DNA from 4 places in the Neorhizobium sp. BETTINA12A genome. Region 4 is predicted to be linked to each of the others. Evidence: predicted binding sites of a transcription regulator. Region 4 holds the regulator's gene; each other region holds the start of a gene.
What was found. The regulator LexA, encoded in region 4, represses DNA repair genes until DNA is damaged. The targets are predictions, from matches to a motif close to TGTTCNNNNTGTGTTCNG.
Positions count from the first base shown of each region.

Region 1: the regulator LexA is predicted to act here: its motif matches at 2,306-2,323, upstream of def (peptide deformylase).
Region 2: the regulator LexA is predicted to act here: its motif matches at 1,854-1,871, upstream of MOV61_RS02050 (ImuA family protein).
Region 3: the regulator LexA is predicted to act here: its motif matches at 2,027-2,044, upstream of uvrA (excinuclease ABC subunit UvrA).

Region 1 covers NZ_JALBGW010000033.1:35,910-41,757, forward strand. The annotation lists gene MOV61_RS11765 (ribokinase) at 118-1,017, opposite strand; gene MOV61_RS11770 (DNA recombination protein RmuC) at 1,068-2,207, opposite strand; gene def (peptide deformylase) at 2,385-2,900, shown strand; gene fmt (methionyl-tRNA formyltransferase) at 2,959-3,894, shown strand; gene truA (tRNA pseudouridine(38-40) synthase TruA) at 3,894-4,658, shown strand; gene MOV61_RS11790 (hypothetical protein) at 4,672-5,268, opposite strand; gene MOV61_RS11795 (hypothetical protein) at 5,302-5,848, opposite strand, start outside.
Region 2 covers NZ_JALBGW010000003.1:102,838-108,685, reverse strand. The annotation lists gene MOV61_RS02055 (Y-family DNA polymerase) at 1-880, opposite strand, end outside; gene MOV61_RS02050 (ImuA family protein) at 894-1,832, opposite strand; gene MOV61_RS02045 (metallopeptidase family protein) at 2,005-2,442, shown strand; gene MOV61_RS02040 (DUF1737 domain-containing protein) at 2,460-2,666, opposite strand; gene MOV61_RS02035 (CoA ester lyase) at 2,663-3,565, opposite strand; gene MOV61_RS02030 (hypothetical protein) at 3,673-3,900, shown strand; gene leuD (3-isopropylmalate dehydratase small subunit) at 4,038-4,643, shown strand; gene MOV61_RS02020 (RidA family protein) at 4,660-5,049, shown strand; gene leuB (3-isopropylmalate dehydrogenase) at 5,159-5,848, shown strand, end outside.
Region 3 covers NZ_JALBGW010000021.1:15,729-21,576, forward strand. The annotation lists gene MOV61_RS08765 (MarC family protein) at 1-61, shown strand, start outside; gene MOV61_RS08770 (HPP family protein) at 168-1,316, shown strand; gene MOV61_RS08775 (single-stranded DNA-binding protein) at 1,366-1,914, opposite strand; gene uvrA (excinuclease ABC subunit UvrA) at 2,164-5,085, shown strand; gene MOV61_RS08785 (DUF72 domain-containing protein) at 5,110-5,848, shown strand, end outside.
Region 4 covers NZ_JALBGW010000018.1:447-6,294, forward strand. The annotation lists partial or broken gene kdsA (3-deoxy-8-phosphooctulonate synthase) at 1-237, opposite strand, end outside; gene MOV61_RS07765 (VOC family protein) at 241-1,110, opposite strand; gene lexA (transcriptional repressor LexA) at 1,311-2,030, shown strand; gene MOV61_RS07775 (ComEC/Rec2 family competence protein) at 2,011-4,518, opposite strand; gene gltA (citrate synthase) at 4,807-5,848, shown strand, end outside.

The DNA.
Region 1 (5,848 bases), on a different contig from region 4:
CTCGTCCCCGCTGAGATATCCGCGACCCTAAAAGCGATATGTTAATGTTGGCTAAAATTGTAAATACGTTCTCCCACGGCGCAGCGAGAGTAGCGGGGAATACCCGATCAAAGCAGCTTAGACCCTGGCATCGACCGCCTCGGCGGGCGGGATCGATGGCTGGGCGCCGCGGCTGAGGCAGGCGAGCGAACCGGCCACCGCGGCGCGGCGGAGCGCTTTCGCAAAATCGAGCCCCTGTTCGAGGCTGGCGGTCAGGTAACCGCAAAACGTGTCGCCGGCGCCGACCGTATCGACCGGTTCGATCTTTAATCCCTCGGCGGCGATGATCTCCCCGTCGCGGATCGCGACCACGCCGTCGCCACCGAGCGTGACGACGTATGTCTGGCCGGTTTCCGCGTGCAGTTTTTTCAACATCTCCTGGCGCGCCGCAGCGTCCGGGATCGGGCTTCCGGCCAGCAATTCGAATTCGGTTTCATTGGCGATGACGATATCTGCAAGCCGGGCCAGCCGGGCCGCATCGCCGGTCAGCGGCGCAGTGTTGATCACCGTCTGAATGCCTTTGGCACGCGCTGCGTTGAGCGCCGTCTCTACCGTCTCGGCCGGAATTTCGAGCTGCAGCATCAGGATATCGCCGATCTTCATGGCTTCGACCGCCGCCTCGGCCTGTGCCGTGCTCACGGTACCGTTGGCGCCGGCCACCACCGCGATCATGTTTTCGCCCGTGCCCCCCACTAGGATCAGTGCCGTGCCCGTTGGATCGGTTACGCGCGCGACCGCTGAGAGGTCTACCTTGGCGTCATCGAGAAGTGCCAGCGCCGGCGCAGCAAAACCATCTTCCCCAACGGCTCCAACCATATGCACGGAGCTTCCGGCACGGCGTGCTGCGAGCGCCTGGTTGGCGCCCTTACCACCGGCGGCCGTCGCAAAGCTCGATCCTGCAACCGTCTCGCCCGGCTGGGGCAGGCGTTCGGTCGTGGCGATGAGGTCCATGTTGATGGAGCCGAGGACGGTGATCATGGGCAGGCCTGCTTGCGTAAATTAAAGTCGCGCGACACTGCCCGAGAGGATCACTCCTCGTCAACCACCCGCAGTTTGAGAAGACCGGTACGGCTTTCGACCACCTTCGCCTGCGGCAGGTCGCGGGTTGCCTCGGCCTCCGCTGGCGCCTCCAGTTCGAGAGCCTCGATCTTGGCGCCGCGGCGGTTGAGCTTGTCGGTGGAGGTGAGGATCTGCTCGACATCCTTCTGCGCCGCGAAGAAATGTGTCTGCAGTTTGCGGGTGCGGTCGTCGAGGCGGGAAAGATCCTCGATCAGCAGCGCCACTTCGCCCTGGATGAGATGTGCCTGCTCGCGCATCCGCTGATCCTTCAGCACGGCCTGGATGACCTGGATGGACAGCATCAGCAGCGAAGGAGAGACAATGACGATCCGGGAACGTTGCGCCTTCTGCACGGCACTCTCGAAATGCTCGTGGATCTCCGCGAAGATGGATTCCGACGGCACGAAAAGGAAAGCCATTTCCTGCGTCTCGCCCGGGATCAGGTACTTTTCCGAGACATCGCGGATGTGAACCTCAAGGTCGCGCTTGAAGGCCTGGGCGGCGGCCCTTCTGGCTTCGGGTGCCGCGGCCTCGCGAAATGCGTTCCAGGCTTCGAGTGGAAATTTGGCATCGATCACCAAAGGCGGAGCGCCGTTCGGCATCCTGATCGTACAGTCCGGCCTGGTGCCGTTCGAAAGCGTGGTCTGGAAACCATAGGCGCCCATCGGCAATCCGTCGGCAATGATCGCTTCCATTCGGCCCTGGCCGAAGGCGCCGCGTGTCTGCTTGTTCGACAGGATCGCCTGCAGGCCGACGACGTCTTTTGCGAGCGTTTGGATATTGTTCTGTGCAGCGTCGATCACCGCCAGCCGTTCCTGCAGCCGCTGCAGGTTCTCATGCGTCGACTTGGTCTGTTCGGTAATCGTCGCGCCGATCCGGTGCGTCATGCCGTCGAGCCGTTGGCTGACCGACTGGTTAAGTTCCGATTGCCGCGTCGAAAGCGTCTCCGCCATTGCCGACAGCCGTCCCTGCATCTCGCTCTGCGCTCTCAGAAGTTCGGAAAGCCGGGCTTCGCCTTCCATCACCCGCAAGGCCGCCTCTTCCTGCCGCCGAAGCGATGCGCGCCGGACCAGGAACAGCCATAACAGTAGCAATGCCGCTCCACACATCACCGCCACGACGGCAGCGCGTGGATCGTCGGAGAAACGGGAAAGGCTGGCAACAAGATTATTCATGGCGGGAAACTAACAGAATTTTGCCACTTGAAAAGATCAAAACGTGAACATTCCGCTTCCTCGGGCCGTAATTTCTATTCCTTCGGAAAAAAAGATGGGTTATGGGAAGCCATGACGATCAAGCCTCTGATTATTCTGCCTGACCCGATCCTGCGTCAGGTTTCCAAGCCGATAGAGCGTGTTGACGCCGAGCTTCTGAGGCTCGCCGACGACATGCTGGAGACCATGTATGACGCGCCGGGCATCGGCCTTGCTGCGATCCAGATCGGCGTGCCGCGCCGCCTGCTGGTCGTCGACATCGCGCGTGAGGGTGAGGAAAAGCAGCCGCAGGTCTTCATCAATCCGGAGATCGTCAGATCCTCCGACGAAATCGCGGTCTACGAAGAAGGCTGCCTGTCCATTCCGGAATATTACGCCGAGGTCGAGCGGCCCGCGACCGTCAGCGTCAAGCATCTGGGCCGCGACGGCAAGGAATATGTGGTAGAGGCCGATGGCCTGCTCGCCACCTGCCTGCAGCATGAGATCGATCACCTGAATGGCGTGCTTTTCATCGACCATATCTCCCGCCTGAAGCGCGAGATGGTGATCAAGAAATTCACCAAGGCTGCCAAGTCCAAGGCGGTCTGAACCGTCGCTCGGGCGATCCGAGTTAAGAAGGCGCGGTCTCTTGAGACGCGGAACGACCATGTCTCTTCGCATCATCTTCATGGGAACGCCGGAATTTTCCGTGCCGACGCTGCAGAGCCTGAAACATGCGGGCCATGAGATCGTCGCCGTTTATACCCAGCCGCCGCGCCCGGGCGGCCGCCGCGGGCTCGATCTGGTGAAGTCGCCGGTCCATCAGGCCGCCGAACTGCTGGGCATTCCCGTTTTTACGCCGGTGAATTTCAAGGATCCCGATGAGCGCGAGAAATTCCGCGCACTCAAGGCGGATGTTGCCGTTGTCGTCGCCTACGGCCTGCTGCTGCCGGAAGCGATCCTAACGGGCACAAAGTTCGGCTGTTACAACGGCCACGCTTCGCTCCTGCCACGCTGGCGCGGTGCCGCACCGATCCAGCGCGCGATCATGGCGGGTGACAAGAAGACTGGCATGATGGTCATGCAGATGGAAAAGGGTCTCGATACCGGCCCCGTTGCGCTGACGAGGGAAGTCGAAATCGGCGAGAACATGACGGCGGGCGAGCTGCACGACAAGCTGATGCTGGTCGGAGCCCGTGCGATGGTCGAGGCGATGGGGAAACTCGAAGCCGACGACCTGCCGCTGACGCCGCAATCGTCGGAAGGCGCGCTTTATGCCGCCAAGATCGACAAGGGCGAGACGCACATCGATTTTTTGAAGACCGCACGTGATGTGCATAACCACATCCGCGGTCTGTCGCCGTTTCCGGGCGCATGGTTCGAGGCGGAGATCAACGGCAGGCCGGAGCGCGTAAAGGTTCTCCTCTCGGAAGTCGGCGAAGGGCAGGGTGAGCCCGGAACGGTTCTTGACGACGCACTGACCCTTGCCTGCGGCGCGGGTGCGGTGCGGCTCCTCAAGTTGCAGAAGGCCGGGGGCAAGCCCTTGGCCGCGGCGGAGTTTCTGCGCGGGACGCCGCTGGAGCCCGGCACGAGGCTTTCCTGATGCCGCGATTCCGCATGATCGTCGAATATGACGGCACGCCCTATGTCGGCTGGCAGAAGCAGAAGAATGGCCATTCGGTACAGTCGGCACTTGAAACTGCCATACTGTCCTTGACCAAGGAGAGCGTGGTGGTCAAGGGCGCCGGCCGCACCGATTCCGGCGTTCATGCGCGCGGGCAGGTGGTGCATGTCGATCTGTCGCGGTCGTGGCCGCCACACCGGCTGCGCGACGCGCTGAATGCCTATCTCGGCATGGCCAGGGAGAAAGTCGCCATCATCGGCGTGCAGGTCGTCGATGATACGTTCGACGCCCGCTTTTCGGCTGTCCGGCGATATTATCTCTACCGTATCATTTCACGCGCCGGCCCGCTGGCGTTGGATGCGAAGCGCGCCTGGTGGGTCACCAAGGATCTGGATCATGAGGTCATGCATGCCGCCGCCCAGACGCTGGTCGGAAAGCATGATTTCACGACCTTTCGCTCGGTTCATTGTCAGGCGAAAAATCCCGTCCGCACGCTGGACATGCTGGATGTCACGCGCAGCGGCGACCTGATCGAAATTCGCGCGACGGCACAGAGTTTCCTGCACAATCAGATACGCTCGCTCGCAGGCACGCTGAAACTGGCCGGCGAAGGCCGCATGACGCCGGCGGATGTCCGCGCAGCATTGGACGCCCGGGACCGCAAGGCCTGCGGCCCGGTGGCACCGCCGGAGGGACTTTATTTCATGCGGGTCGATTATCCAGGCGATCCTATAGAGCCCTGAAGCGCTGGCTTCGTCAGAGTGGGTAAATGCCGAGGAAACGCTGCAGCGCTTCGGTCAGCAGCATGCTCGGCACGATCAGCACCAGCACCAGCGTTGTGATCATCAGCGGCTGCGGCCCGCAGATCATCCGCATCACCCGCGATATCGAAATGATCATCACGAGCAGCAGCGCGAAATGGACCAGCGCCAGGGCGGTATCGAGTCTCGACGGCAACAGGAAACGCAGGCTCAGCAGGCCGTAGAGATAGGCGAAGGGAACCGAGAGCCAGTTGACGGTGACGACGACCGCCGGAAACTTTCGGGCGATGCCGAGCAGTGAGCAGAGTATGCCGGCAAGGATCAGCGGCACCAGCCAGTTGAAGATTTCCAGCATTGCCATGCGAACGAAGAAAATCCCGCCGATCCGGGCGCCGGACGGCATGCCCTCAAGCAAATAGTCTCGCCACCACAGCCACGAGACGAACGCGCCCGGCAGGCACCAGACGAACGCCCAGAACGAGCGCATCATCCCGCGATCGGAAATGTCGAGCAGGCGGAAACCCTGCGCATCGCCGCGGATCAGCAGCCAGAGACCGCTCAGATAAAGTCTGACTTCAGCATAGGAGGGCAAGGCGGCCTCCTCGCAAAACGGCGAAATCACGCATCAGGTTAACGAAACCCCCATGATATTCTCCAGTTCGCGCGCAACAAACATGTCGGTCAGGAGCACAAGTCCCAGGGTGGCAATGCGGATCATCACCGGGCCACCCATGACTGCTCTTAGAACGCACCAGGCGAGGAAAAGCGCGGCGATCAGAATGGTTGCCGCCAGAATTATCGAAGCGTAACCGGCAAGCCCCATGGCGCCACCTTGCTGGGCAGATAGGAAAGCGATGGGCGAATAAACCGCATGGATCGCATAGGCGAGCGGGACGGCAAACCAGTTGCGCACCACGATCAGGATCGGCACGAGCGGCATGAAGCGCAGAATGAAGCCGAGGGCGATGAGCGCCGCGGCCGGCACGACCCATTGGGCCGCTTCGAGGACCAGCATCTTCAGGAAAAAGATGAAGGAATAGTCTTCGCGTTGAGGGAAATGACGAAGGTATTCCATCCGCTGAACGATCCAGCCGACAATCAATGCCGGCGCGCACCAGCCCGCCGCCCAGAACGAACGCAATACGCCCTGGTCCGAAATGTCGAACGGTCGC
Region 2 (5,848 bases), on a different contig from region 4:
GGTCATCGTGCACGGCGTTCAGGCGCTCGGAAAACAGCAAAGAGATCCGTTTCGGATCCTGCAATGGCTGCGAGGCACCGGCGGCGATGCGAAACACCCGGCCATCGACCCGGAAAAGCACCAGTTCGAAAACACGCCCCCCGACACCACGGGCTTCCAGTTCCGATTTCAACGAAATGGCAATCTGGCCGGCCAGCTGCAGAATATGTTCTTCCGCCTGGATCGGTTCGGCGAGCCGTCGCTCGGCGGAAAGGGCAGCCACGGGACGGCGAGGCGAGATGGCTTCCTCATTGTGCCCGAGCGCCTGATCCAGCCGAAGCAATAGATGAATGCCGAAACGGCGAGCCAACGGCGCACGCGGCATCGGCAGAAGGTCGCCGATCCTTTTCAGTCCGAGCTTGTAAAGCGATGCGACAGTGGCCTCATCGATACGCAAAGCATTGACCGGCAGCGGCGCCAGTACCGCCTCCGTCACCTGGTCGGCAATCACGCCGCCGCGGCCGAAGCGACAGGCGGCCCAGGACAGGCCCGGCGACGAGGAGATCGCCCCTTTGACATCGAATCCCATCTGCAAAAGTCGGCCAAGGATGTCCTTGAGCAGAGCCTCCTCGCCACCGAAGAGGTGGGTGCAGCCGGTTATGTCGAGAAACAGACCTTCGCGGCCGTCCAGCGCCACCAGCGGTGTATAACGGTCGCACCAATCGGCGATCGCCTCAAGAAGGCCCCGGTCCGCCGCGCCATCCTCGTCCACCACGTCGATCTTCGGAAACATGGCGCGCGCTTCCGCCAACCCCTGCCCACGCTTCAGCCCGAGACGTTCGGAAACCTCGTCGAGCGCTGTGAGCCGCATGGCGTTTTCGCGCCGGCCGGCACAGAGGATCGGCGGATGATGTTCAGGACGCCCTTTCGAACGCCACGACAGCCCCCAGAGCCGGCGCGCGATCCTGTCGGTCGGCAGGTGCGGGAAGACGAGCGCCAGGATGCGCTGGCGGGTTGCGGAAAGAGAAAGCCTCTCCTGCCTCTCGGCCGAGGGAAAATTGACGGTCATGGGGATTCCACTCCAGAAGTAGGGATAGCGGAGCCGGGATGCGGCTCTTCTCCAGGGTCAGCCTGAAAACGGGATGACCGATGCTGCCGCCAAGCTCGGATCCCTCCGGAAGATGCCGGCGAGCCGCCGGCGCCGGTTCGACAAGGAAGCGGAACGAGGCGCTGCTTGCCTCCTCCTCTCCCGCATGCCGCAGCAGAAAGAGCGGCCGTCCCGCCGCCTTTGCCCTCAGACCCAACCTGCGGCTTTCGGTGAGACCGAAATGCCTGGGGTTGCCCCGGATTTCGAGAATGATGGCGACAACAGCCCCGCTGGCCACCGCAGTCTCCGCAAGCCACAGGGCATCGTCCAGCTTGCGCGGAGAGGCGTAAAGAACATCCCGCTGGCTCAATCCGAACTGTTTGAGGCCGACGGAATAGGGAATTCCGGCCTCCTGCGTGGACACGACATCGCCGATCCACAGAACCGGCGCGTCGCCTGGCTGTCTCGCTTTCAGGTGAGAGGCCAGCGAGAGAGCAAAGCCGCTTGCTGCTCCGGCATCTCCCATCAGCAGCGAGCGGATTTCCGTGATGCCGTCGAGCGGCAGGCCACCTTCCAACGCGGTATCCATCGGCGGTATGCCGAATGGCAAACGCGGTTGATTATTCCTGGCTTTCTGGCCTTCCGGATCAGCGGCCAAGTCCGCTTGTTCCGCCGCGGCAAGCGCCGGGAGAGATTTTCCTTCCAGTCTGGCGATCTGTTCGCGCAGGGCAAAAAGCGTCTCCTGCGCCGTGGCGTGCTCGGCCATGGCGTCAGCTCCATTCGTACATGTTCTCTTTATGTTCTTATGGATTCCAGAGCTGGCCGAAAGAGTCAACAGCCAAATCCTGGGAATCTTTTCCTCGGATCCTAGGCCAATGATTCTTCACTCGAAAAATATCGCGGGAGGTACTATATGGGCCTGATCAGAAGGAGAGCCTATGGCCCGCATCGACCAGACCGACGATTGGCAGGATCGCCACGCACCGACGATCAGCACGTTCGAGTCGCTGGCAATCGAGGCCTATGGTCATTTACCGGAGGAATTCCGGGCTCTCACCGTCAACCTGACGATCGAGATCGAGGATTTTCCGGACGACGACGTTTTCGAGGATATGGCACTCGAGACGCCTTTCGACCTGCTCGGCCTTTTCGAAGGCCGCGGCATTTCCGAGCGGTTCAACATGGAAACCGGTGAATTGCCGAACCGCATCCGGCTTTATCGCCGGCCGATCCTGGATTACTGGGCGGAAAACGAGGAAACCCTGGGCGATATCATCACCCATGTGCTGATCCACGAGATCGGCCACCATTTCGGCCTCAGCGACGACGATATGGAGCGTATCGAGGCCAGCGCCGACGAAGCTGCTCAGCGCTGATCCTCTCCGACTGGAGCTTATTGCTCGCCGAGCTTCATCTCGGGATCGTATTCCTTGCCATGAACGGTTTTGGTCACCGCCTGGCCGCACTGCATCTCGCCGGTCGTGGCGTTGAAGGCGTAGGTCGGCGAACCGGAAAGTTCCCAACCCTTGTTCAGTGCCGCCGTCACCTTGTGGCAGAAGGAAGAATCGTCGGGACCGCTGAGGAAGCGATAAAGTTTCATGGCGTTTTCTTTCGTTCGGCGATGATGCGTGCCTTGGCGGCAAGCTTTTCAGCCTCCACCAGGTGCAGCCGCTCGACCATCTTGCCGTTGAGGTTGATGACGTTGAGATGTTGCGCGTCCGGTTCCGCAAAGGCGGCAATCACCGCTTCCGCCTCTTTCACGGCCTGAGGATCCGGCCCGAAATGCCGGTTGGCAGGTTCGATCTGGGCCGGATGGATCAGCATCTTGCCGGAAAAGCCCATGGCGCGTCCCTGGGCGCATTCCGCCTCAAAGGCTTCTGCATCCTTGAACTCGTTGAAGACGCTGTCGATCACATCGATCCCATGGGCGCGGCCGGCAAGCACGATCTGCATCAGCCAGGGCACCAGATAGGCCCGACCGGGCTGCGGCAGCACGCCCGTCTCCTTGCGCAGGTCGTTGAGGCCGACCACGAAACACTGGAGCCGCTCGTCGACAGGGGCAATTGCCGGCGCATTCAGGACGCCCTTCGGCGTTTCGATCATCGCCCAGATGGCAAGATCGTCCGGAGCCCCGGCCTCGGACAGGATATCCGCCACCGCCTGGACCTGCGACATGTGCTCGACCTTCGGGATCAGCACCACGTCGGGAGAGACCTCGGTCACCAGGTCCATATCCGCCTTGCCGAATTCGGTTTCGAGCGGGTTGATGCGGATGATCGTTTCCCTGCCCCGGAGCGGATTTTCCTTAAACAACCGGCGCAGGTTGTCGCGGGCCTCCGCCTTCTTTTCCGGTGCGACGGAATCTTCCAGATCGAAGATCGCCGCATCGCAATCGAGGCCATGCACCTTTTCCAATGCCCTCGCATTGCCGGCCGGCACGCTCAGGATCGAGCGGCGAATATGAAAGGAGGCGGATTTGATATCAGTCAAGGCGATCATCCGCGCTTTGTGCCAATCTTTTTGGTCTGCGGCAATACTGCATGCCCAAAGCCCCTTGCAAGACAGGGCGGAAGGCTCCACATTCCTTGATGAGAAAGGTATATACCATGCAAAACATTCGCGTATTCTTCGTCATCATATCTGCCATTGCCGTGCTCGCCATGGCAGCACTTCTGACGGCTTCGCTGACCGTCGCCTTTGCCGGCATTCTCGCAGTTCTGTCCATCGGGCGTGCGCTTTCGGCGCGGCTGAAGCCGGTTCCGGTACGGGCCAAGGCGAGCAAGCGCGAGATGCGCGTCTGGAACGACGGCCGCGGCACGATCATCGACCTCTGATCGCGCCGAAGCGGTAAAGAGACGAATGCGCCGGTTTCCGGCGCGTGGGCGTACCGGTTCACGCCAAACAGCCCTTCAAATCCGCGTCAATATGCTTTATGGCAGCTTCCGCAGATAAGTCCACGTGGAGGCAGATCATGGAAAAGTTCACCAAGCTCACAGGCGTTGCAGCGCCGCTGCCGGTCGTCAATATCGACACGGACATGATCATTCCGAAGGATTATCTCAAGACGATCAAGCGCACCGGCCTCGGCAAGGGCCTGTTCGCGGAAGCCCGTTACAATGACGACGGCTCGATCAACCCGGATTTCGTGCTGAACAAGCCCGCCTATCAGAATGCCAAGATCCTGGTCGCCGGCGACAATTTCGGCTGCGGTTCCTCGCGGGAACACGCGCCGTGGGCGCTTCTCGATTTCGGCATCCGCTGCGTCATCTCGACGAGCTTCGCCGACATTTTCTACAATAACTGTTTCAAGAACGGCATCCTGCCGATCGTCGTTTCCCCGGAAGATCTTGAAAAGCTGATGGACGATGCCGAGCGCGGCTCGAACGCCATCCTTTCGATCGACCTGGAAGCCCAGGAAATCACTGGCCCGGATGGCGGCTCCATCCGTTTCGACATCGATCCCGGCCGCCGCCATATCATGCTCGAAGGCCTCGACGACATTGCCTCGACGCTGAAGAGCGATGCGGCGATCAGCACGTTCGAAAACAACAACCGAGCCGCTCGCCCCTGGCTCTGATTTCCGGAGCATCCTGATGGTCAAGCGGATTTCCTCCGGATCGCCCTTCGAAGCGCGGATCGGCTATTCGCGCGCCGTCGTCGACCGCGACATGGTCTATGTCTCCGGCACCACCGGCTACGATTATGGTCGGATGGAAATGCCCGAAGACGCCGCCGCCCAGGCCCGCAATACGCTCGGCACGATCGAGAAGGCATTGAAAGAGGCCGGCAGCAGCCTTCAGGACGTCGTCCGGGTGCGCTATTACCTCACCGATATGGCCGATTACGACGCCATCGTTCAGGTACTTGGCGAGACCTTCTCCGAGATCCGGCCAGCGGCCACGATGGTCGTCTGCGGCCTCACCATGCCCGAAATGAAGATCGAGATCGAAGTGACTGCCCGCATCGGCGCCGGCAGCCCTTAAAACCTTTCCAGCCTCGTCGCTCTAGCAGGTTCGGACGAGGTTTTGCCAGGCGCGGAAATTCCGCGCGGGAGGACGCGAGCCTGCAAAACCCGCAAGGATACCAAACGATATGGCAAAGAACCTCTTCCTCCTTCCCGGCGACGGCATCGGCCCCGAGGCCATGGGCGAAGTCCGCAAGATCATCGCCCATATGAACAGCGCCATGAAGGCCGATTTCGTCCTCGACGAAGGGCTGGTCGGCGGCTGCGCTTACGATGCCCATGGCGCCGCGATCTCCGAAGGGGACATGAGCAAGGCCATGAACGCGGATGCCGTGCTCTTCGGCGCCGTCGGCGGCCCGAAATGGGACCAGGTTCCTTATGAAGTCCGTCCGGAAGCCGGCCTGCTTCGCCTGCGCAAGGACATGGAACTGTTTGCCAACCTGCGTCCAGCCATCTGCTATCCGGCGCTTAGCTCCGCTTCCTCCCTGAAGCCGGAACTGGTCGAAGGCCTCGATATCCTGATCGTCCGCGAATTGACCGGCGGCGTCTATTTCGGCGAACCGAAGGAAATCATCGACCTCGGCAACGGCCAGAAGCGCGGCATCGATACGCAGGTCTACGATACGTATGAAATCGAGCGCATTGCCGGCGTCGCCTTCGAGCTTGCCCGCACCCGTAAGAATGCCGTCTGCTCGATGGAAAAGCGCAACGTCATGAAGTCGGGCGTGCTCTGGAACCAGGTGGTCACCGAAACTCACAAGGCGAAATATTCAGACGTCAAGCTGGAACACATGCTGGCCGATGCCGGCGGCATGCAA
Region 3 (5,848 bases), on a different contig from region 4:
CCTTGCGGCGCTCTCCGTCCAGTTCGTCGTCGACGGAGTGCGCTCGGCCTTCAATCTTTAGGCCCGTACTCTTCGGGTAGGACGCAGCCTTCGGTAAGACCCGGGCGACAGAGCGGAATTTTCTGCTAAAACGCGATTCAACCCCACCTCACTCGAAGGTCTCCATGATGCGCCGCATGTTGCGCCGGCTCCTGCCGGAAGCCACCCCCGTCAGTCCCAAGGAAAGATTGCGTGCAGCGCTTGGCGCACTCGCGGGCATTCTGGTGACCGGACTGCTGGGAAGCCTGGCTTTGAAGGCAGATGCAACGCTTCCGGCACTGGTCGCCCCTATGGGGGCTTCGGCCGTGCTGCTGTTTGCAGTGCCTTCCAGCCCGCTTGCACAGCCCTGGTCGATCATTGGCGGCAATATCGTCGCCGCCCTGGTCGGCGTGACCGCCGCTCTTTTGATAACCAATCCGTTCCTGGCCTCGGCGGTGGCGATCGCCGTTGCCATCGCGGCGATGATGACGCTTCGCTGCCTGCATCCCCCGAGCGGCGCGATCGCGCTGACCGCAGTGCTCGGCGGACCGACGATCCATGAACTCGGATACGGTTTCGTGATCTGGCCGGTCGCCGGCAATTCGCTCGTCCTGCTGCTGATCGCGCTGGCCTTCAACAATCTGACAGGACGTCGTTACCCGCACGCGGCCAAGCCGGCGGCGGCCGATCACGGCACGAGAGATCCCGCCTCGATCCAGCGCATCGGCTTTACCTCCGCCGACCTCGACCATGTCCTGAAAGAATACGACGAGTTCCTGGATATCGATCGCGACGACCTCGAAACGATCCTGCGCCGGACGGAATTGCGCTCCTATCGCCGGCGCGCCGGCCACTTCGATTGCGCCAGCATCATGTCGCGCGACGTGGTGGCGGTCGCACCCGACAATACCCTGAAGGAGGCGCACGACCTGATGCGCGCCCACCATTTCAAGGCCCTGCCGGTTACCAACGACAGGGCGGAAGTGGTGGGGATCGTCACCCAGACAGATTTTCTCGACAAGGCGAACTGGACGAGAGGTCGGCCGAAAATCGGCTTTGCCCAGCGTATGCGCCTCGTCCTGTCGGGCGCCAGCGCACCGAACGACACGGTCAAGGACATCATGACAGCGCCGGTCAGGACGGTTGGCCCGGCCACGCCGATCGCAGATGCGATCGTCATCTTTGCCGAAGAGGGGCTGCACTACCTGCCGGTAACCCGGGAGAACAACAAACTGGTGGGCATTCTATCGCAATCAGACGTCCTGGTCGCGATGCTCGCCGACAAGGCGGCCGCCTGAACAGCAATTCAGGCAGCTGCCGTTTCAAAGATCGATGGTAACCGACAGATCAGAATGGGATGTCGTCGTCGAGATCACGGGAGAAATTGCCGCCTGCCGGCTGACCGCCGGAGGACTGGCCGCCGCGGCTCGCACCGCCCGCAGCAGGCCGGCGATCGTAATCGTCGCCACCGCCGAAGTCGTTGCCGCCAAAATCGTTGCCGACACGATTGCCGCCAGCACCACCACGGTCGCCGCCGCCCTCGCCGCGACCGTCCAGCATGGTCAGCGTCGAGTTGAAGCCCTGAAGCACGATTTCCGTCGAATAACGGTCGTTGCCGGTCTGGTCCTGCCACTTGCGGGTCTGCAGCGCGCCTTCGATATAGAGCTTGGCGCCCTTCTTCACATATTGCTCGACGACCTTGCAGAGGCCTTCATTGAAGACGACGACCGTATGCCATTCGGTCTTCTCGCGGCGTTCGCCATTGTTGCGGTCACGCCAGGTTTCGGACGTGGCGATGCGAAGGTTGGCGATCGGCCGGCCGTCCTGCGTCCGGCGGATTTCAGGATCAGCCCCCACATTCCCCACCAGGATTACCTTGTTCACACTACCAGCCATATTCGTCACCTCATCTGCCGCCCGGCCGGCGGCACCAAAAATCAATCGCGGCACTTTAGCCCATCGGGCTCAGCCATTGGGGTTTTTGCGACCTTTAATCCACAGGCAAATTTGTTCTTTATTTGTTCTAATTTATTCCTATAGTGCTGTCAACCGACTCGGGAACGGTGCCGCATCGCAGCAGTTTCGTCTCGACAGTCGTGGATCAATCACTACATAAGGGCCTTCGATCCTCCCGAGAGCATGAAGATGAGCGAACTGAAGAGCATTTCCATACGTGGTGCGCGCGAGCATAATTTGAAGGGCATCGATCTCGATTTGCCCCGCAATTCGCTGATCGTCATGACCGGCCTGTCCGGCTCGGGCAAGTCTTCGCTCGCCTTCGACACGATCTACGCGGAAGGCCAGCGGCGTTATGTCGAAAGTCTTTCGGCCTATGCGCGCCAGTTCCTGGAAATGATGCAGAAGCCGGATGTCGACCAGATCGACGGACTTTCGCCGGCAATCTCGATCGAGCAGAAGACGACGTCGCGCAATCCGCGCTCGACGGTCGGCACGGTCACCGAAATCTACGACTATATGCGCCTGCTTTTTGCGCGCGTCGGGGTGCCCTATTCGCCGGCGACCGGCCTGCCGATCGAAAGCCAGACGGTCAGCCAGATGGTCGACCGCATCCTCGCCTTCGAGGAAGGCACGCGTCTTTATATTCTGGCACCGATGATCCGCGGGCGCAAAGGCGAGTATAAAAAAGAACTCGCCGACCTGATGAAAAAGGGGTTCCAGCGCGTCAAGGTCGACGGCCAGTTCTACGAGATCGCCGACGTTCCGGCGCTCGACAAGAAATACAAGCACGATATCGATATCGTCGTGGACCGGCTCGTGGTCCGCTCCGATATTGCCGCGCGCCTGGCCGACAGTCTCGAAACCTCGCTGAAACTGGCCGACGGGCTGGCGGTTGCCGAATTCGCCGACAAGCCGCTTCCGCCGGAAGAGACTTCGGCCGGCGGATCCGCGAACAAATCCCTCAACGAGACGCACGAACGGGTGCTGTTTTCTGAAAAGTTCGCCTGCCCCGTTTCCGGTTTCACCATTTCGGAAATCGAGCCGCGGCTGTTTTCGTTCAACAATCCCTTTGGCGCCTGCCCGACCTGCGATGGTCTCGGCTCGCAACAGAAGGTGGACGAAGCGCTGATCGTGCCGGAACCTGCCCGGACGCTGCGCGACGGCGCGATTGCGCCATGGGCGAAATCCACGTCGCCCTATTACAATCAGACGCTCGAAGCACTGGGCAAGGTTTTCGATTTCAAGCTGTCCAGCCGCTGGAACGAGCTTTCTGCGGAGGCGCAGAAAGCCATCCTCGAGGGCACCGAGGAAAAGATCGAATTCCACTATGCCGACGGCGCCCGCTCCTACAAGACGGTCAAGAATTTCGAAGGCATCGTGCCGAACCTCGAGCGCCGCTGGAAGGAAACCGACAGCGCCTGGGCGCGCGAGGAGATCGAACGGTACATGTCGGCAGCCCCCTGCCCGGCCTGCAACGGCTATCGCCTGAAGCCGGAGGCACTCGCCGTAAAGATCAACAAGCTGCATATCGGCCAGGTCACCGAGATGTCGATCCGGATCGCGCGCGACTGGTTCGAGGTGCTGCCGGAACAGTTGAACGCCAAGCAGAACGAAATCGCAGTCCGCATTCTGAAAGAGATCCGCGAACGCCTGCGGTTCTTGAACGATGTCGGCCTCGACTATCTCAGCCTGTCGCGCAATTCCGGCACGCTCTCCGGCGGCGAAAGCCAGCGCATCCGGCTTGCCTCGCAGATCGGCTCCGGCCTGACCGGCGTGCTCTACGTGCTCGACGAACCGTCGATCGGCTTGCACCAGCGCGACAATGCCCGGCTGCTCGATACGCTGAAACACCTGCGCGACATCGGCAACACGGTGATCGTCGTCGAGCATGACGAAGACGCGATCATGAGTGCCGACTACGTGGTCGATATCGGCCCGGCAGCCGGCATCCACGGTGGACAGGTGGTGGCGGAAGGCACGCCCAACGAGGTGATGGCCAACCCGAAATCGCTCACTGGCAAATATCTGTCGGGCGAACTCGGCGTGCCGGTTCCGACGGAACGCCGCAAGCCGAAGAAGGGCAAAGAAATCAAGGTTTTTGGCGCCCGTGGCAACAACCTCAAGAATGTCACGGCTGCCATTCCGCTCGGCGTCTTTACCGCCGTCACAGGCGTGTCAGGCGGCGGCAAATCGACCTTCCTGATCGAGACGCTTTATAAATCCGCCGCACGCCGCGTCATGGGTGCGCGCGAGATTCCGGCCGAACACGACAGGATCGACGGCTTCGAGCATATCGACAAGGTGATCGATATCGATCAATCGCCGATCGGCCGCACGCCGCGGTCCAACCCGGCCACCTATACCGGCGCGTTTACGCCGATCCGTGACTGGTTTGCCGGTCTTCCGGAGGCAAAAGCCCGCGGCTACCAGCCGGGCCGTTTCTCGTTCAACGTCAAGGGCGGCCGCTGCGAGGCCTGCCAGGGCGACGGCGTCATCAAGATCGAGATGCACTTCCTGCCGGACGTCTACGTCACCTGCGACGTCTGCCACGGCAAGCGCTACAATCGCGAAACGCTCGACGTCACCTTCAAGGGCAAATCGATCGCCGACGTGCTCGACATGACGGTCGAGGAAGGCGTCGAGTTCTTCTCGGCGGTACCTGCGGTGCGCGACAAGCTGCAGTCGCTTTTCGAGGTCGGGCTCGGCTATATCAAGGTCGGCCAGCAGGCCAATACGCTTTCGGGTGGCGAGGCGCAGCGCGTCAAGCTAGCCAAGGAATTGTCGAAACGTTCAACGGGGCGCACGCTTTATATCCTCGACGAGCCGACGACCGGGCTGCATTTCCATGACGTCGCCAAACTGCTGGAAATGCTGCAGGAACTGGTGAACCAGGGCAATTCCGTGGTGGTCATCGAGCATAATCTCGAGGTCATCAAGACGGCCGACTGGATCATCGATATCGGCCCTGAAGGCGGCACCGGCGGCGGAGAAGTGGTCGCGGCCGGCACGCCGGAGCAGATCGTCAAGGAAAAGCGGTCCTATACCGGCCACTTCCTGAAGGAACTGCTGGAACGGCGGCCGGTCAAGAAGGTGGAAGCGGCGGAGTGAATCTCTGCATGTGGGAGGGAATTGATGACCAAAGCCGGCACTATTCGCACGGGCATCGGCGGCTGGACCTTCGAGCCTTGGGAAGGCACGTTCTATCCTGAAAAACTGGCCAAGAAGAAACAGCTCGAATATGCCGCGAGCAAACTGAAGGTCATCGAGGTCAACGGCACCTATTACGGATCGCAGAAGCCGGAGACCTTCGCCAAATGGGCATCCGAGGTTCCAGATGGCTTCATCTTTTCGCTGAAGGCCAGCCGCTTCACTACCAACCGCAAGGTTTTGGCGGAAGCGGGGGAGTCGATTGAAAAATTCCTGACCCAGGGCCTGACCGAGCTCGGCAATCATCTCGGGCCGCTGCTCTGGCAGTTCGCGCCGACCAAGAAGTTCGAAGCGGACGATTTCGAGGCCTTCCTGAAATTGCTGCCGAACAAGCTGGACGGGCTGAAGCTGACCCATGTGGTCGAGGTCCGCAACGACACGTTCAAGGTCCCGGAATTTATCGCGCTGCTGGCGAAATATAATATCGCGCCGGTCTGTGCCGACCATTTCGACTATCCGATGATCGCGGATGTCACGGCGGATTTCGTCTACACGCGCCTGCAAAAAGGCTCGGACGACATCAAGACCTGCTACGCCGAAGATGACATGAAGGCCTGGGCGAAAAGGCTGGAAACCTGGGCCGAGGGCGGCGTGCCGGACGACCTGCCGCTGGTCGATAACAAACATAAGCCGAAGAAGGAGCCGCGCGACGTTTTCGCCTTCT
Region 4 (5,848 bases):
GAGGCCGCGCTTGCCGGAAATCGACGTGCGGTTGGCCTTGTCGTAGGAGGACTTGTAGACGAGGCCGATGCCGAGCTTGCTGCAGAGTTCCTTCAACGCGCCTGCCATCATGAAGGCGTGGTCGCGGCTTTCCATCTGGCAGGGACCGGCGATCAGCGACAGTTTTGCGTTCTGCGCGAAAACCACCTTGCCGCCTCCTTCGCCGACGGAGACGCTGGAGTTTGCGGTAACTTCCATGATCTATTCCTCGAAGCCGAACAAAACACCCTGGCCGGGCGCCGCCGAGACGAGAACACGGCCCTCCCGGCGGACGAATGCGACGTCATTAGCAGCAAGGGTGATCTCTGTCACGGCAAGATCGGCGGTTTTGAAGATGACCGCCCGGCCGCGCAGTCCTTCGGCGCCCGGGGTCGGCTGAACCGCAAATTCCGCCTCGAGCTCCCGATCCTGCAGGATCCGGATGCGGGCATTGGCCGCGGCAAGCTGGAGCGGTGCAGCCTCCGGCGCGGCCTTGGTCAGCAGCACCTGTTCGACCAGCGGAGCGAAATCGGCAGGTGTCGGGGCCGACAGGATGATTTCGCTCAGGCCGGTGACGGTATTGGCATGCCGCTCCAGCTCGCGGTCGGCAGGCAGCGGGTTGATGCGCTGGCAGGAAAACAGGAAGAACTCGGGCGCGCGGTCATCGCCGGCGAATGCCAGCCGGAAGCTCGCCTGCGTCTCGGAACCGTCGGCCAGGATCATGCCGCGGGAAAATTCCAGCACGTCGCCTGCCGAAACGCCGCGCATCTTGAAACGCGCATGATCGGCCATCGCATCGCGGGTCGCGACAACGAGAGCGGAAAAGCCCTGCCGGTTGGACGTCTTGCGGAAGGCGAGATCGCGAGCCGTGAAAACGTTGCCGCGCTTTGCCGCAACACCCGCATGGCGTCGGTTGGCAAGAGCCAGCGGCTCCAGGTAGGTCCCATCCGAGAAGAACACGCAAGCATTGGCGGTGCCGAAAGGATGAAAAGCATCCGGCGCAACTGTAAAACCGAGCTCCGTGAGCCGGGAACGCGCAGCGGTAAGTCCCGCCACCGGCAGCACGAGATGATCGATCGGTCTTGCGTTCACGCGAGGGCCCCCTGAATTGGAATCGCAAAGCTACTTTGGCAGCGGGCTGGCGCCGCGCAAGTGGTGTGACACCAGATATCTGGCACGCATCTATGAAGAAAAAATCATCATACTTCACAGAAATTTAGGGACTTGCGGAACACATATGGAACATATAGTGTCCGTTCTGGATTTGTTTCCGACTCTGAGGGTGCCAAAAGATGCTCACGCGCAAACAACAGGAATTGCTTCTGTTCATTCACGAACGCATGAAAGAATCCGGTATCCCGCCGTCATTCGACGAAATGAAGGACGCGCTCGACCTTGCGTCCAAGTCCGGAATCCATCGTCTGATCACGGCGCTCGAGGAGCGCGGCTTCATCCGCCGCCTGCCGAACCGGGCCCGCGCGCTGGAAGTCATCAAGCTCCCGGAAGCCTATTCGCCGAGCATTCAGCCGCGGCGCGGTTTTTCGCCCAGCGTCATCGAGGGCAGCCTCGGCAAACCGCAGCCGGCCGCAGCACCTCAGAAACTCGCGGCCAACGATGGCTCGTCGAACGCCACGACCGTTCCCGTCATGGGCCGCATCGCCGCCGGCGTGCCGATCTCGGCGATCCAGAACAACACGCACGACATCTCCGTGCCGGCCGAGATGCTCGGCTCCGGCGAGCATTACGCGCTGGAGGTCAAGGGCGATTCGATGATCGAGGCAGGCATTCTCGATGGCGACACCGTGATCATTCGCAACGGCACGACGGCCAATCCCGGCGACATCATCGTGGCGCTGGTGGACGATGAGGAAGCGACGCTGAAGCGTTTTCGCCGCCGCGGCGCCTCGATCGCGCTCGAAGCCGCCAACCCCGCCTACGAGACCCGCATTTTCGGGCCTGACCGGGTGAAGATCCAGGGCAAGCTCGTCGGCCTCATCCGCCGTTATCACTGATTAGCTGCCGGAGCGGTTCCGGCAACGCGTTGTCGAAACTCTGGCTTCGCCAATCGTAGTGGCGGTGCCTAGTCCAGGGCCGGTCCTCGGCCGCCATTGCGGCACGGACCTCCCAGCGTCGCATGTCGCCCGTGCCGTTCAGCGAAATCTCCAGCGCGCCGGTCTTTCTAAGCGTCGCGCCATTGATCATCAGTCCGCCGGACCGGCATCGGTCGAAACGTGCCCGCGGGGCGATGACAAGATCGGCGGCGTCGCAGGCAGCGCCGGCGTAACGGCCGTCTTCTACGGCCACGATGATGGCATTGCCCGTGCTTGCGGCGCACCAGGCCTTAGGCTCGCAGGTGAAGCGGTCGGAAGTCACCTGGCTTATTCGCAACCTCACTGTTTCGAGTTCCGCCGAGGTCAACTCGCGGCGCTTATCGTTTTTTGCGCCTGCTGGTTTGCGGTCGGGCGGCTTGTCCCTGGCCGGCGACATGTCCGGTTTGGTCGGGTCGCCGAGCAGAAGCGCCCTCTTCCACTGGTCGTAGATGAAATCAGGCGGGCGGGTGCGGTTGGTGGAAACCCGTTCCCCGTTTACGAGCGCCACCATTGTCCCGTCTTCCGAGACCAATATATCCGCCAGAGGCGTCGATCGCTCATGCCAGGAAAGCAGCAGAGCGGTCACCATCAGCGGCGGACCGATCAGCCTTAGCTTCGTCCTGAGCAGGGTCAGCAGCAGGAAGCCTGCCGTTGAGACCGTCAGGAACCATGGATGCTGGCGGCCTATCCCGACATCGCCACCCCAGGCAGCCACGTGCCCGGCAATAGCGATCACCGCTTCCAGGCCAAGGCCCATGAGCTTCATGAAGGGAGCATCAAGGCCGAAGGGCATCAGTAGCATGCCGACCAGACCGGCCGGCATCACCACGAAGGAGATGATCGGCATGGCTGCCAGGTTTGCGGCGAGGCCATAGGTGGCGATGCGATGGAAATGCTCGACCGAAAACATCGCGGTCGAAACGCCGCCGATCAGCGAGGTGACGAAGACGCCGGCTGCGAAATTCCACGATGCCAGGATCGGCATCACCATGCGGTGGCGGAACGGCAGAGGCTGAGGATCGCGGCCCTCGGCCCTCTGTTTCCAGAGCGCGTAACCGGCGACCAGGGCAACGGTGGCGGCAAACGACATCTGGAAGCTCGGCCCGAGCATTTCCGAGGGCGACATGGCGATGATGACGAGCGCGGACAGCGCCACATTGTGCAGGCTGATCGACGGTCGGTCGAAGAGGACGGCAACCAGCATGATTGCCATCATGATGTAGGCCCGCTCGGCCGAAACGCCGAAACCGGAGATCAGGTAATAGGCGGTGACCATTATCAGGGCGCCGAGTGCGGCGATCTTCTTCACCGGATAGGCGTGGCCGAAGCCCATAAAGACCGCGAGCACGGTCCGCACGCCGACGAAGAAGATACCGGCGGCGAGCGCCATGTTCAGTCCGGAAATGGCGACGATATGGGCTAATCCCGAAAGCCGTAAAGCTTCGGTCGTTCCCTTGGAGATTGCCCGGCGTTCGTCCGTCACGATTGCCGCGGCAAAGGCGCCGGAATCTCCCGGCACGGTCTCGCGGATACGGGTGGCGATTGCGCTGCGGAGATCGAAAAGCCGGCTTTCGATGTCGGCAATCCAGCTCCGGGTCGACGGACCGGCAGCCTGTTTTTTCGGCGCTCCATAAAAAAATCCGACCGCGCCGATGCCGTCGAAATAGGAGGAGAAGGCAAAGTCGTTGAGGCCAGGCAGTGCAGGTCCGGAGGGTGGTGAAAGGCGCGCGCGGCCGCTGATCGTCTCGCCGATCTGGGCGGGCTCATGTCGAGACCTTGCAAGCAGCGATACACGCTCCGGCGGGCGCCTGACTTCCGGATTGGATGTCCGGTCGATAAGGACGACATAGCGCCAACGGCCCTGGGCATCGATCTCCCTGCGCTCGACCACGCCGGCAAGTTCGGTTGTCACCGGCGTATCGAGAACGACGGTGGACCGCCGCCACGTCTCGAACTGTGCCAGCATCATGCCGCCCAGAAAGAGCGCGACACCGAGCGGCAAGAGATGGATCGTGCCGGAGCGGTGGCGCGAGACGATCACGAAGATCGTACATACGCAAAAAACGAGGAAAAACGGCCAGAACGCAGGGTTATAGGGCAGTGCGAACCAGCAGACGGCCCCTGCCCCGACGACGACCGGCAGGAAAAGGAAGCCATGGCCATAGACCATCTCCTCTTCCAGCATGATCGGGAAACTGCGTAGCAACCGATCGAGGCGCCGGCTCGCGGAGCGGCGAAAGCCCCCGTCCAGCGTATGGACCGGCGGGCGGCGCTCGATCGCGGGGAAAAGCTCGGCCAGATTTCGGAGCTTGCCCGAGTCGGGAGCGCTTGTGTTTATGCGGGGGTCCGGCGGCCGGGATATCAGTTTCCCTGCCTTGGCATGCGTCGGAAATGCATTTTCCTCCGGCATGAAACGCTCTGTCCGCCCCACCGCCAGACATGCGGCAATACAACCTGCGCGTTTCTTCTTCGGTCGTCAACTGGCGGTTAAATATCGGGAATTCCGAGCCACCGAAAGGGCATGCAACAGGAAGTTGGACATCCAAGCAAAAGCTGTTGCTCAATAATTTTTCGCGCTGCACAAAATGCCGTCACGACAGCTTGGCATCAGCTTTAGGATCATATAGCTAAACTGGTGGACGCTTAATTCTTGTGGCGCTTTTAGGGCGCCATGCCGCCAAAAGGTTGGAGGATCAGCATGACGGAAACAAGCGCAAATCTGGTAATCGGTGACAGACAAGTCGATCTGCCGGTCAAGTCGGGGACCATCGGTCCCGATGTGGTCGATATCGGCGCTCTCTACAAGCACACCGGCACCTTCACCTACGACCCCGGCTTCACCTCGACGGCGTCTTGCGAATCCAAGATCACCTATATCGATGGCGACGCCGGCATCCTGCTGCATCGCGGTTATCCGATCGAACAGCTCGCCGAGCACGGCGACTTCCTGGAAACCTGCTACCTGCTGCTTTACGGGGAACTGCCGACCGCTGCCCAGAAGAAGGACTTCGACTATCGCGTGACCCATCACACGATGGTGCATGAGCAGATGAGCCGCTTCTTCACCGGCTTCCGCCGCGACGCCCATCCGATGGCCGTCATGTGCGGCTGTGTCGGGGCGCTGTCTGCCTTCTATCACGACTCCACCGACATCACCGATCCGCACCAGCGCATGGTCGCTTCGCTGCGCATGATAGCCAAGATGCCGACGCTTGCCGCGATGGCCTACAAGTACCATATCGGCCAGCCCTTCGTTTATCCGCAGAACAACCTGGACTATGCGTCGAACTTCCTGCGCATGTGCTTTGCGGTTCCGTGCGAAGAGTATGTGGTCAATCCGGTGCTGTCGCGCGCCATGGACCGCATCTTCATCCTGCATGCCGACCATGAGCAGAACGCTTCGACCTCGACGGTCCGCCTCGCCGGCTCGTCGGGCGCCAACCCGTTCGCCTGCATCGCGGCCGGTATTGCCTGCCTCTGGGGCCCGGCTCACGGCGGCGCCAACGAAGCTGCGCTCAACATGCTGACGGAAATCGGCTCTGTCGACAAAATCCCGGAATATATCGCCCGCGCCAAGGACAAGAACGATCCGTTCCGCCTGATGGGCTTCGGTCACCGCGTCTACAAGAACTACGATCCGCGCGCCAAGATCATGCAGAAGACCACGCATGAAGTGCTCGGCGAACTCGGCCACAAGGACGATCCGCTGCTGCAGGTCGCGATGGAACTGGAACGCATCG